Regions from separate parts of the Ruminococcus sp. AF17-12 genome, predicted to be linked through region 1. Evidence: predicted binding sites of a transcription regulator. Region 1 holds the regulator's gene; the other holds the start of a gene.
What was found. The regulator NrdR, encoded in region 1, represses ribonucleotide reductase genes. The targets are predictions, from matches to a motif close to CACNANATNTNGTG.

Region 1 (7,180 bases):
TGATCCGGAAGCTTTCCGAAAAGAAGCAGATAGGTTACTTCCTCAAAACCGAAGCGCCGGTCATTGATAAAACCATTTGTCAGATCCTTAATGTCATACCCGCGATAAGAAAGCTTACCTGCGCAGGGAACCTCTTTTCCGTCCACGATCTTCGTTGCCTGGACATTGGAGATCTGGGTCAGTCCTGCAAGGACACCCTTTCCATTCAGGTCACGCAAGCCTCGCTTGACATCGTATTTGCCATATAAAGACAGATCCAGTTTGTCATTCTCACGACAGATCTGGGTAAGTTTCTCAATCTCAGGTGTCACTTTCATGTTGAATTTGCTCATCAGTTATTTCCCCTTTCGATTTCTGTTTTATTGCTGTTCGATAACGGTCCCTCCTCATTCCCCTCTCAAGCAATTCTGGTCTTATTTGTATATCCCGGCGTAGCTGGCCGGGATATTTCAGATATATTATAACATTTTTTTCGGTTCCGGTCTATGCCGAAAATATAACCGAATACCTGCTTTACAGTTTATCGGTTATGAGCAGGCAGCGAATGCGGATCGCAAATCTCTTCTTGTCTATCTGCGATCAGCCCTGCTTATATGTAGCAAAGAACTCTTTCATCTTCTTCATTGCCTTGTCAAGCTGGCGGATATCCGGCAGATAAACAATACGGAAGTGATCCGGCTGGTTCCAGTTGAATCCCTTGCCCGGAACAACAAGCACCTGTTTCTCATGAAGAAAATCCAAAGCAAACTGTTCATCATTGAAAATATTGAATTTCTCAGTATCGATCTTCGGGAATATATAAAATGCCGCATGTGGTTTTACAACGGAAATTCCCGGAATATCATTCAGTGCCTTGTAAATAAAGTCTCTCTGCTCATAAACACGTCCGCCCGGCTGCGTATATTCATTGACACTCTGATATCCGCCAAGTGCAGTCTGTACAATAGACTGTGCCGGAACATTTGAGCAGAGACGCATGGAAGAGAGCATATTGATTCCCTCTATATAACCCTTCGCCTTACTTTTTGCACCACTTAAGATCATCCATCCGATGCGGAAACCTGCGATCATATGAGACTTGGACAAGCCTGAAAATGTTACACAGAACACATCGGGTGCAAGGGATGCAATCGAAGTATGTTTATATCCATCCATAACAAGACGGTCATAGATCTCATCAGAAAAGATGATCAGCTCATTTTCTCTTGCAATGTCTGCGATCTGTTCCAGGATCTCCTTCGGATATACTGCACCTGTAGGGTTATTGGGATTGATGATAACGATCGCCTTGGTCCTTGGTGTGATCTTGCTCTTGATATCCTCAATATCCGGATACCAGTCAGACTGTTCGTCACAGATATAATGAACTACATTTCCGCCTGCCAGTGTTGCAGTAGCTGTCCACAACGGATAATCCGGAGCCGGGATCAGGATCTCATCCCCGTTATCAAGCAGCGCCTGCATACAGAGGTTGATCAGTTCACTGACACCATTTCCCGTATAAATATCATTAATGGTAACTCCCGGGATCCCGCGAAGCTGTGCATACTGCATGATCGCTTTTCTTGCAGAAAAAATGCCCTTGGAATCGGAATATCCCTGGGAAGTACGAACATTACTCAGCATATCCAGGATCACTTCCTGAGGTGCTGAAAACCCAAACGGATACGGATTACCAATATTCAGCTTCAGAATCTCCATTCCATCTTCTTCCATTCTGGCAGCCTCATCCACAACCGGTCCGCGCACATCGTACAGCACGTTGTCAAGCTTTGATGATTTCCCGAATGTTCTCATAAAAACCACTCCTCTTCTAATTTTCACTATTATTTAACCATTTTAATTTCATAGTCAAAAAATATTTATTCTATATCATCTCACATTTAGGCTTTCAACGCAAGAAATAAAAATTTAAAAAAATTAAATTTAGCACTTCCCTTTTTTAGCATGTTAATGTATAATAGCACTCGAATTTAGTTTTCAACGCAATTTAATATGTGATGAGGAGGAAACAACAATGTCTTACACAGAAGAAGTTTATGAAAGAGTTGTAGCACAGAATCCTGGCGAGCCAGAATTCCATCAGGCAGTTAAGGAAGTTCTCGATTCCCTTAAAGTCGTAATTGACAAAAATGAGGAAGAGTATCGTAAACTTTCTATCCTTGAGCGTCTTGTAGAGCCAGAGAGGATCATCTCCTTCAAAGTACCGTGGATCGATGATAACGGAACTGTACAGGTTAACAAGGGATATCGTGTTCAGTTCAACAGCGCCATCGGACCATACAAAGGCGGCTTAAGATTCCATCCTTCTGTAAATCAGGGTATCCTGAAATTCCTTGGTTTTGAGCAGACCTTTAAAAACTCTCTTACAGGTCTTCCGATCGGCGGTGGAAAAGGTGGCTCCAACTTCGATCCTAAGGGTAAATCTGACAGAGAGGTTATGGCATTCTGCCAGAGCTTTATGACAGAGCTTTGCAAATATATCGGCGCAGATACAGATGTTCCGGCTGGTGACATCGGTGTCGGCGGACGTGAGATCGGTTATCTCTTCGGACAGTATAAGAGAATCCGTGGCCTTTATGAGGGTGTCCTTACAGGAAAGGGTCTTTCCTTCGGAGGTTCCCTGATCCGTACAGAGGCTACCGGTTACGGTGTTGTATACATGCTCAACGAGATCGCCAAAGCTCACAATGATTCCGTAGAAGGAAAAACAATCGTTGTAACAGGTTCCGGTAATGTAGCTATTTACGCTGTTGAGAAAGCTACTCAGCTTGGTGCCAAGGTTGTTGCAATGAACGACTCCAACGGATATGTCTACGATCCGAACGGAATCAACCTTGACGTCGTAAAGGATATCAAAGAAGTAAAACGTGGACGTATCAAAGAATATGCAGACCGTGTTGAGGGTGCTACCTACACTGAGGGACTTGGCATCTGGAATATCAAATGTGATATCTACCTTCCATGTGCTACTCAGAACGAGCTTGGTCTTGACGGAGCTAAAACACTGGTTGCAAATGGCTGCAAATACGTCGTTGAAGGTGCAAACATGCCTACTACTCTTGATGCAACAACATACCTTCAGGAGAACGGTGTTCTCTTCATGCCTGGTAAAGCCGCAAACGCTGGCGGTGTTGCCACATCTGCACTTGAGATGAGCCAGAACTCCATGAGACTTTCCTGGACAAGAGAAGAGGTTGATGAGAAACTCCACCACATCATGATCGATATCTTCCACAAAGCTGATGACGCTGCTAAACGTTACGGTATGGAAGACAACTATGTTGTAGGTGCAAACATCGCCGGCTTCGAAAAAGTTGTTGACGCTATGAAAGCTCAGGGTATTGTTTAATTAAGTTTCCTGAATCATTAATATATATTTATAGCAGGGACCGCAGAGGATTTTTCCCAGGCGGTTCCTGTTTTTTTGTATCCACTTTTACGATCTCTGAAAAATCGAACATTCATGTTTCAAAAAAGGCCGGTTGTCTTTTGACAATCGGCCTGAAATCTCCTGCATTTGCAGTCTATTCATTTAATCTCTTAATTGATCAGCTTCTTCAGCTCATCCATAAAGGTACTGACATCTTTAAACTCTCTGTATACAGACGCAAATCGTACATACGCCACCGCATCCAGATCCTTCAGATGCTCCATAACGATCTCTCCGATCTTGGTACTGCTGATCTCACGGTCTTCTGACCGGAAAATATCTCCTTCTATGGAATCGATCATCTCTTCCACTCTCTCAATGGGAATGGGGCGCTTATAGCAAGCACGAAGAACACCATCCTGGATCTTGGAACGTTTATAGCTTTCCCGGTTCTGATCCTTCTTGATCACAGTCAGCGGAATCGTTTCCACCTTCTCATAAGTTGTAAAACGCTTTCCGCAGGCATCACAGAGACGGCGGCGGCGGATGGAATTGGTATCCTCTACAGGTCTGGAATCTACAACTCTTGTATTATCCTGGTTACAGAACGGACATCTCACAGAACTCTCCCCCTTTCCGGATCAGTAAATCATTACTAAATTTGTTTTTATTATAAAATAAATGCACATAATGTGTCAATAATCGGACTTGCATAAATTTTACAGATTTTCCATAAAATCATACCAGGTGATGAATTTATGCGCATCTGTGAGCTGAAACAAAAAGAAGTGATCAATATCCATACCTGCCGCAGTCTTGGCTGCCCTCTTGATGTGGAATTCTGCTGTGAAACCGCACGTCTGAAAGCCCTGATCATGCCGGAACCGGGAAAATTTTGCTGGTGTTTTTCCAAAGAAAATGAATATTCCATTCCATGGGACTGCATCCGCCAGATCGGCGAAGATATCATCCTTGTTGATTTCCGTAATGAAAAACTGCTGTCCGGAGAATAAATACCTCCTTATTGTCAAGGCCCTTTATTTTTTATATTTTCCCTGAAAAAGTATATTTCAACCGCCCTCTGAGAATCATCTTAATGTACTGACAAGACAAGGAGGATTCTAAGATGGCACTGAATAAAGTTGAAATCTGCGGAGTAAATACCTCAACCCTTCCCGTTCTCGATCAGGAAGAAAAGGCGGAGCTCTTTAAAAGAATCAAAGCTGGCGATGAAGAAGCCAGGGAATTGTACATCAAAGGCAATCTGCGGCTTGTTTTAAGCGTGATCCGGCGTTTTCAGAACAGCAGTGAAAATCCGGATGACCTTTTTCAGATCGGCTGCATCGGCCTGATCAAAGCGATCGATAATTTCGACACCACTCTTCAGGTAAAATTTTCCACCTATGCAGTTCCCATGATCATCGGAGAGATCCGAAGATATCTCCGTGATAACAACAGCATACGGGTCAGCCGTTCTCTGCGGGATATCGCTTACAAAACCATCTATACCCGGGAAAACTATATGCGGCAGCATCTCAAAGAGCCTACCATTGCAGAAATCGCTGATGAGATCGGTATCGACAAGGAAATGATCGTCTATGCCATGGATGCGATCCAGAGCCCGGTAAGCCTTTTTGAGCCCGTGTATTCCGAAGGCGGAGATACCCTATATGTTATGGATCAGATCAGTGATAAAAAGAACCTGGAAGAAAACTGGGTGGAGGATATTTCTCTTCGAGATGCCATGAACCGGCTTGGAGAGCGTGAACGTCACATTATCGATCTCCGCTTCTACGAGGGAAAAACCCAAATGGAGGTAGCTGATGAGATTGGTATCTCCCAGGCTCAGGTCAGCCGACTGGAAAAACATGCTCTTCGCAGTATGCGAAACTATCTCCGGAATTGATTCATCTCTCTTCAGACAAAAAGCTGCAGCAGAATATCTGTTATCCTGCCGCAGCTTTTATCTCTTATTTCAGCGCTTTCTCAATTTCTTCGATCACGATCCGAAGCGCCTTCAGCCTTGCATATTTCTTATCTACGGATTCCAGAATGTGCCATGGTGCATAAGCAGTGCTGGTTTTCTGAAGCATCTCATCTACTGCTGTTTCATACTGATCCCATTTTTCACGGTTTCTCCAGTCCTCATCCGTGATCTTCCACTGTTTTTCCGGATTGCTCTGGCGGTCGTTGAACCTGGCAAGCTGGGTGTCCTTATCAATGTGGACCCAGAATTTCACGATCACAGCGCCCCAGTCAGAAAGCTCCTTCTCAAATTCATTGATCTCATTGTAGGCACGTCTCCAGTCATTCTCGCTGCAGAAGCCCTCCAGACGTTCTACCATCACTCTTCCGTACCACGTCCGGTCAAAGATGGCAATGTGACCATCCTTGGGAAGCCTTGTCCAGAAACGCCACAGATAATGACGGGCTTTTTCATGAGGCTCCGGACTTGCGATAGGATGTACCTCAAATCCACGGGGATCAAGAGCCTCCGTGATCCTCTTGATATTTCCTCCCTTTCCGGCAGCATCCCAGCCTTCATAGGTGATGATCACAGGCACTCTTTTTCGGTAAAGACGGTTATGCAGGCTTCCAAGCTTTGCCTGCAGTTCCTTAAGCTCAGCCTTGTACTCTTCATCCCCCACTTCTTTTCCATCCAGAGGAATCTCGCTTAATCTGGGCATCTCCATCAGAGGAAAAACATTCTGCAGGATCGGCACTGCATGTTTGCTGTTTTCCATGGCAACCTCTATATTGCTAATCATGGTTTCCAGTACCTGCAGTTCTGCCCACTTCCGGTCACCGGCATCGACAATATACCATGGAGCCGCAGATGTATTGGTATCCTGCATATACTGGTCGAAAATCTTTCTGCACTTCTTATAATGATCATTCTGCCAGAGATCATATTCATTGACTCTCCATCTGGTATCCTTGCTTTCCAGAAGGATGCCCATACGTTTTTCCTGTTCTTTCCGATCGATCTGCATAAAAAATTTCAGGAGTACATATCCATTATCCGTCAGCTGACGTTCAAATCTCCGGATACTGTCAATCCGTTTTGAATAATTGTCACCCTTCAGCTTTTTATCCATACGTTCACGACAGGTCTGATCCATCCATCCTGAATCCAGGAATGTAAACTTGCCCGCTTCCGGGATTTCCCTGAAATATCGGTAAAGAAATGGTTTCCGAAGTTCTTCCTCTGTAGGTGCTGACATAGTCGCAACTTTGAAGAAACGAGGATCGATATTCTTGATCACTTTACTTATAGTACTTCCTTTTCCGGAAGCTCCCCAGCCTTCAAACAGCACGATCACCGGAATCTTATGCTCTTTCAGAGCCATCTGCAATTCATATAATCTGGTTCTTGCAGCACTTAAACGCACTTTGATATCCTCTTTTTCCGGAATCTGTTCCGGGTTCCAGTTTTTCAACATCTGCATCGTCCTTCCTCGAATTTTTTGAATATTCTTATTATACCACAGGAGTCCCTGTTTTACGACGAATTTTACATAGATTTAACGCATCATTCCGAAAAAATATCCATATTGCACAATTGTAACTCTTGTTAAACAGCTAAAAATATTTTTTAACCTATTGACATTTTGATCTTCTCTTCATACAATATAGGCGCTGTTCGTTATTTTTTTAACTCGTAGTCAAACGGATATTCGCAACCCCGCAGGGGACTTCCTTGATTCGGTTAAAACAGCACAAAAAAGCTGCCCCAAGCAGCAAATCTCAAGGAGCCGATCATGAAACTTACAGAAGAACTTCTGAAAGAAATGGAAAAGAAAAAAG
Region 2 (7,180 bases), on a different contig from region 1:
CGTGTGCTCCGTTCCCGTCTGTATGAGATGGAGCTTGCCAAGCAGCATGACGCTGAGGCAGAGGCAAGGAGAAGCCAGATTGGTACAGGTGACCGCTCCGAGAAGATCCGTACCTACAACTTCCCTCAGGGACGTGTAACAGACCACAGGATCAAGCTTACCCTTCATCGTCTTGAGAATATCCTTAACGGAGATCTGGATGAGATCATTGACAGTCTGATCGCAGCAGACCAGGCAGTAAAGCTGACAAAGCTGAATGAACAGGAGTAAGCGCTGATTACAGCTACAGAGTTCAAAAAATTATAATAAATCAGGAGGAAACGAAAATGAAAAAGACAGCACTGGTGATCATGGCAGCCGGTATCGGCAGCCGTTTTGGAAAAGGAATCAAGCAGCTTGCACCGGTAGGCCCGAAGGGCGAGATCATTATGGACTATTCCATCCATGATGCACTGGAGGCAGGATTCAACAAGGTCGTATTTATCATCCGCAAAGACCTTGAAGATGAATTCAAAAAAGTGATCGGAGACCGTATCTCCAACATTACAGAAGTTGCTTATGCATTCCAGGAGATCGACGATCTTCCGGGCAATTTTACAAAACCGGCGGACCGTACCAAGCCATGGGGAACCGGACATGCTGTACTGGCAGCAAAGAAAGTCCTTTCCGAGCCATTCGCTGTGATCAATGCAGATGACTACTACGGAAAAGAAGCCTACGTAAAGGTGCATGACTACCTGGTACAGGATCATCCGCAGGATGGCCCGATGCACATCTGCATGGCAGGTTTCCGCCTTGGAAATACATTAAGTGACAACGGAAGCGTCACAAGAGGAGTGTGCCATATTGAGGACGGCAAGCTTGTGGGCGTTACAGAGACACATAACATCTTCAAGACAGCAGACGGCGCAGAGACAAGAAATGACGATGGTACAGCAGAAACACTGGATACAAAGAGCCTTGTTTCCATGAATATGTGGGGACTGACACCGGAATTTATGGAGATCCTTGAGAAAGGCTTCGTTGAGTTTCTTGGCGGGATCAAAGAGGGAGACATCAAAAAAGAGTATCTTCTTCCTGAGCTTATCGACCAGCTGATCCATTCCGGAAAAGCAGCGGTAGATGTTCTTGAGACAAAGGACGAGTGGTTCGGTGTTACCTATCAGGAGGATAAGGCATCTGTACAGGCTGCATTCAAAAAACTTACAGATGACGGCGTTTATCCGGAAGGACTGTATCAGTAATAAAGGAGAACATTATGGGTAAATATTTCGGAACAGATGGTTTTCGTGGTGAAGCAAATGTAAAACTTACAGCAGATCATGCATTTCGCGTGGGACGTTATCTCGGCTGGTATTACGGCAGAGATCACAAGGCGAAGATCGTGATCGGCAAGGATACAAGAAGAAGCAGTTACATGTTTGAGTATGCCCTTGCGGCAGGACTTACCGCATCCGGAGCAGATGCCTATCTGCTTCATGTAACCACAACTCCAAGTGTATCCTATGTGGTACGTACAGAAGATTTTGACTGCGGTATCATGATTTCCGCAAGCCATAATCCGTTTAATGATAATGGGATCAAGGTCCTTAATGAGAACGGACAGAAGATTTCCGCAGATATTGAAGCACGTATCGAGGCATATCTGGACGGCGAGATCGAGGAGCTTCCGCTGGCAACCGGAGAAGATATCGGCTGTACTGTGGATTTTGCATCCGGAAGAAACCGTTATATCGGACATCTGATCTCTATCCCATGCCATGATTTCAAAAATATCAAGGTTGGGCTGGATTGCTCCAACGGAAGCTCATCCGCCATTGCCAAGAGCGTTTTTGACGCACTTCGTGCAAAAACCTATGTGATCAACAATGAGCCAAACGGAACCAACATTAACCGTGGCTGCGGTTCCACACACATTGAAGTTCTGAGACAGTTCGTGGTAGATAAAGGCTTGGATATCGGTTTTGCATACGATGGTGATGCAGACCGCTGTATCGCCGTAGACCACCGCGGAAACATCATTGACGGTGATAAGATCATGTATGTGTGCGGCAAATATTTAAGAGAGAAAGGCCAGCTCAACGGAAATACAGTTGTAACAACCGTTATGTCCAATCTTGGTCTTTACAAGTCTCTGGAGCGTGAAGGCATCGACTATGAGCAGACTGCAGTTGGTGACAAATACGTTGCCGAGAACATGATGGAAAACAATTACAGTATCGGTGGTGAACAGTCCGGACATATCATCTTCAGCCGCTATTCCGCTACCGGTGACGGGATCCTGACTTCTCTTATGATCATGGAGGCATGTGTAGATCAGAAGGCTACACTCTGCGACCTTGCAAAGGAGATGAAGGTTTATCCGCAGCTTCTCCGGAATGTGCGTGTTTCCGACAAGAAAACAGCACTGGAGAACGAAAAGGTAAAAGCAGCCATTGAGGCAGCCGCAGAGGCACTTGGTGATGACGGACGTATCCTGGTACGTGAGAGTGGTACAGAGCCGCTGATCCGTGTTATGGTAGAAGCGGGAACGGATGATCTCTGCCATAAATATGTAGATAGTGTTGTTGATGTGATGGAAGCCGAAGGGCTTGTTGTAGAATAAGGAATTCCATGAAAAAAACAAAGACCGTATTGATTCTTGCAGCCGTTACAGGAGCCTTGCTTCTGGGCGGCTGTGGCAGTGAAAAAACAAAAATATATGAACAGGCCGGAAAGGATCTTTCCCAGGGAAGCTACAAGTATGCCCTGGAGGAGTACCAGAGCTCGATCCAGAACGGAGTGAAGCTGGCACAGTCCTATCGCGGGGCAGGTATCGCAAGCCTGCGTCTTGGCAAATATGAGGATGCGGTGAATAGCTTCACGGAAGCTCTGAACTGCGATAAAGTAAGCAAAAGCCTTCGTAAGGATATCCTGTCCTACCGGGCTACTGCAGAGCTGAAGTCTGGAAAATACGAGGATGCCATGGCAGACTGCCAGACACTTGGAGAAGATTTTTCCATGGATGCAGGTAGTTATTTCCTCACCGGAAAGGTTGCCCTTGCCATGGATTCCTACGAAGAAGCCGCATCTAACTTCAAACAGGCCTATGGAGAAGATTCCACCTATGATATGGCGATCGAGATCTATGAGGCATATCTGGACAAGGATATGGAAGCGGACGGAACCAGATATCTGGAAGCTGCTCTTTCTTCTGAGGCCAAGGATGCCCAGGACCACTGTGACAGAGGCCGTGTCTACTACTATATGGAAGACTACAGCAACGCAAAAAAAGAGCTTCTGGAAGCAACCAAGAAGGATAATACGGAAGCATTGCTTCTTCTGGGAATGGTATATCTGGCCCAGGATGATGTGGAAAATGCCCAGGCAATGTACAAGCAGTATATTTCCGCAGTGGGTGATTCCGCCAAGGGCTATAATGGTCTGGCACTGTGCGATATCCGAAGCGGAGATTATGATTCCGCTCTTGATAACATCACAAAAGGCCTTCCGACAGCTACCACAGACGAGATGCAGAGTCTTCTGTTCAATGAGATCGTAGCCTATGAAAAAAAGCTGGATTTTGCTACTGCACTGACCAAGGTCCAGGAATATATTGAGATGTTCCCTGAAGATTCCGCTGCAAAAAAAGAGCGGGCTTTCCTGAAAACCAGAACGTCTTCGGAGGGCTGATATGGAATATTTTGAGGAAATACAGGACAGGGTTATCCTGATCGGTGTCCAGGCAGATCGGGGGGATGACATGGAGGAATCCCTGGATGAGCTTGGAGAACTTGCGGCTACGGCAGGTGCGGCGGTTGCAGGCAGGATCATTCAGAATCGTGAGGCCGTACATCCGGGCACCTATATCGGAAAAGGCAAGATCGAAGAGGTAAAGGGTCTTCTCTATGCCCTGGATGCCAATGGTGTGATCTGTGACGATGAGCTTTCTCCTGCCCAGATGAATAATCTGGAGCGGGAGCTGGAGTGCAAGGTTATGGATCGTACCCTGCTGATCCTTGACATTTTTGCGAAGCGTGCCGTCACAAGTGAAGGCAAGATCCAGGTAGAGCTTGCACAGCTTCGTTACCGGTCTGCACGTCTTGTGGGACTACGTTCTTCTCTTTCGCGACTTGGAGGAGGAATCGGAACCAGAGGCCCCGGTGAGAAAAAGCTGGAGACAGACCGTCGTCTGATCCGGAACAGGATTTCCGCACTGAAGCAGGAGCTTTCCCAGGTGGAAAAGCACAGAGAGCTGATCCGTTCCAGAAGAGCTGTGGGAAATCTGAAGACAGCAGCCATTGTCGGCTATACCAATGCAGGAAAGTCAACGCTTCTGAATACACTGACAGGCGCCTCGGTGCTTTCGGAGGATAAGCTGTTTGCCACACTGGATCCGACTACCCGTCTTCTGACACTGGATGACGGACAGCAGCTTCTTCTTACGGATACCGTAGGCTTTATCCGCAAGCTTCCCCACAATCTGGTGGAAGCCTTCAAAAGTACTCTGGAGGAAGCCAAATATGCGGATTATATCATTCATGTGGTAGATGCATCCAATCCTCAGGCGGAGATACAGATGCATATCGTATATGAAACCCTGAAAGAGCTTGGTGCTCTGGGAAAAAAGACGATCACACTTTTTAACAAGCAGGACCGTGTTTCCGGGGAGAGCTTCCGGGATCTCCGGGCAGACCATACGCTGAAGATTTCCGCACGGACAGGAGAGGGGCTTGAGGAATTTAAGCAGCTTCTTTCTGAGATACTGGCAGAAGGACAGATTTATATGGAACGGCTTTTTCCTTATTCGGAGGCCGGTCAGATCCAGCTGATCCGTGAGTATGGACAGCTTCTTTCGGAAGAGTATACCGAAGGAGGGATTGCTGTAAAAGCAAGAGTTCCGCGGGAAATCTATCCGAAAGTCACATAATGTTAAAATATCTACTCAGTACCATATATAGTACCGTGAACAAAACGGGCACTATATATGGTACTTTTTATGTTGACGCAAAGAGGCGTGTCTGATACAATAAGCCTACAGCGCTTTGAACACAGATTGTGAAACGGAGTGTGTTCGTAAGCAGGCAAGTGAGGCGGAATGAAATATCCGCTTATAAATAAATGCATGAGGGAGGCATTTTCTTATGTTTCAGGTAGTAAAAAGAGACGGTGAATTAGACGAATTTAAAATGGGGAAGATCACTGCGGCAATTGATAAGGCATTTGATGCCAAAGGTAAGAATTACAGTTCGGATATGATCGATCTTCTGGGACTTCGTGTTACAGCGGATTTTCAGAATAAGATCGAGAACAACCGGATTTCTGTTGAGGATATCCAGGACAGTGTGGAGAACGTACTGATCCAGGCCGGATATTCTGATGTTGCCAAGGCGTATATCCTTTATCGTAAGCAGCGTGAGAAGATCCGCAATATGAAATCCACCATCCTTGACTATAAAGAAATCGTAAACAGCTATGTAAAGGTTGAGGACTGGCGTGTAAAGGAGAACTCAACGGTTACTTATTCTGTAGGAGGTCTGATCTTAAGCAACTCCGGAGCAGTTACCGCAAACTACTGGCTGTCTGAGATCTACGACAACGAGATCGCAGATGCACACAGAAATGCAGATATCCATATCCATGATCTGTCCATGCTGACCGGTTACTGTGCAGGCTGGTCCCTGAAGCAGCTGATCCGAGAGGGACTTGGTGGTATTGAGGGTAAGATCACTTCTGCACCTGCAAAGCATTTAAGTGTACTCTGCAACCAGATGGTAAATTTCCTGGGTATCATGCAGAACGAGTGGGCGGGCGCACAGGCATTTTCATCCTTTGATACTTATCTGGCACCTTTTGTAAAGGCAGACAACCTTTCCTATCCGGAGGTTAAGAAATGCATTGAGTCCTTTGTATATGGCGTAAATACTCCAAGCCGCTGGGGCACTCAGGCACCATTTTCCAACATTACACTGGACTGGACCGTTCCGGACGACCTTGCAGAGCTTCCGGCTATCGTAGGCGGCAAGGACATGGATTTCAAATATAAGGACTGTAAGAAAGAAATGGATATGGTCAATAAGGCATTTATCGAGACCATGATCGAGGGAGATGCCAACGGACGTGGATTCCAGTATCCGATCCCGACCTACTCCATCACAAAGGAATTCGACTGGTCTGATACCGAGAACAACCGTCTTCTCTTTGAGATGACTTCCAAGTACGGTACTCCGTATTTTTCCAATTATATCAACAGTGATATGAAGCCAAGCGACATCCGCAGCATGTGCTGCCGCCTCCGCCTGGATCTCCGTGAGCTCCGCAAAAAGAGTGGTGGATTCTTTGGCTCCGGTGAGAGTACAGGCTCTGTAGGCGTTGTTACCATCAATATGCCGCGTATCGCATACCTTTCCAGAACGCCGAAGGAATTTTATCAGCGCCTGGACCACATGATGGATATCTCCGCAAGATCTCTTCATATCAAGAGAGATGTGATCAGTAGGCTTCTGGATGAGGGACTGTATCCGTACACGAAGAGATATCTTGGAAGCTTTGACAATCATTTTTCCACCATCGGTCTTGTGGGAATGAACGAAGCGGGCTTAAATGCCTGCTGGCTGAAAAAAGACATGACAGATCCGGAAACCCAGAAGTTTACAAAAGAGGTTCTGGAGCATATGAGAAGCCGTCTTTCAGACTATCAGGAGCAGTATCCGGGAGAGCTTTTCAATCTGGAGGCAACACCGGCAGAGTCCACTGCATACCGTCTTGCCAAACACGACAGAAGCCGTTATCCGGATATCAAAACAGCGGGAAAAGAGGGCGACACTCCGTATTACACAAACAGCTCTCATCTGCCGGTTGATTACACTGCGGATATTTTTGACGCACTGGATATTCAGGACGATCTGCAGACTCTGTATACTTCAGGAACCGTATTCCATGCATTCCTTGGGGAGAAACTTCCGGACTGGAAGGCAGCGGCAGCGCTGGTACGTAAGATCGCAGAGAATTATCGCCTGCCCTATTACACCATCTCACCGACCTATTCCGTATGTCAGGAGCATGGCTACATCAGCGGCGAGCATTTCACCTGCCCGAAATGTGGAAAGAAGGCTGAGGTTTACAGTCGTATCACAGGATATTACCGTCCTGTACAGAACTGGAATGATGGTAAGACCCAGGAGTACAAGAATCGTACCCT

Region 2: the regulator NrdR is predicted to act here: its motif matches at 4,959-4,972, upstream of DWW77_RS04920 (ribonucleoside triphosphate reductase).

Annotation. Positions count from the first base shown of each region.
Region 1 is NZ_QUGY01000013.1:53,554-60,733, reverse strand. It holds gene DWW77_RS13755 (citrate/2-methylcitrate synthase) at 1-332, opposite strand, end outside; gene DWW77_RS13750 (aminotransferase class I/II-fold pyridoxal phosphate-dependent enzyme) at 580-1,797, opposite strand; gene gdhA (NADP-specific glutamate dehydrogenase) at 2,018-3,352, shown strand; gene nrdR (transcriptional regulator NrdR) at 3,544-3,993, opposite strand; gene DWW77_RS13735 (YlmC/YmxH family sporulation protein) at 4,132-4,386, shown strand; gene sigG (RNA polymerase sporulation sigma factor SigG) at 4,500-5,279, shown strand; gene pap (polyphosphate:AMP phosphotransferase) at 5,344-6,816, opposite strand; gene DWW77_RS13720 (hypothetical protein) at 7,135-7,180, shown strand, end outside.
Region 2 is NZ_QUGY01000003.1:273,859-281,038, reverse strand. It holds gene prfA (peptide chain release factor 1) at 1-270, shown strand, start outside; gene DWW77_RS04940 (nucleotidyltransferase family protein) at 327-1,244, shown strand; gene glmM (phosphoglucosamine mutase) at 1,259-2,605, shown strand; gene DWW77_RS04930 (tetratricopeptide repeat protein) at 2,614-3,672, shown strand; gene hflX (GTPase HflX) at 3,674-4,909, shown strand; gene DWW77_RS04920 (ribonucleoside triphosphate reductase) at 5,124-7,180, shown strand, end outside.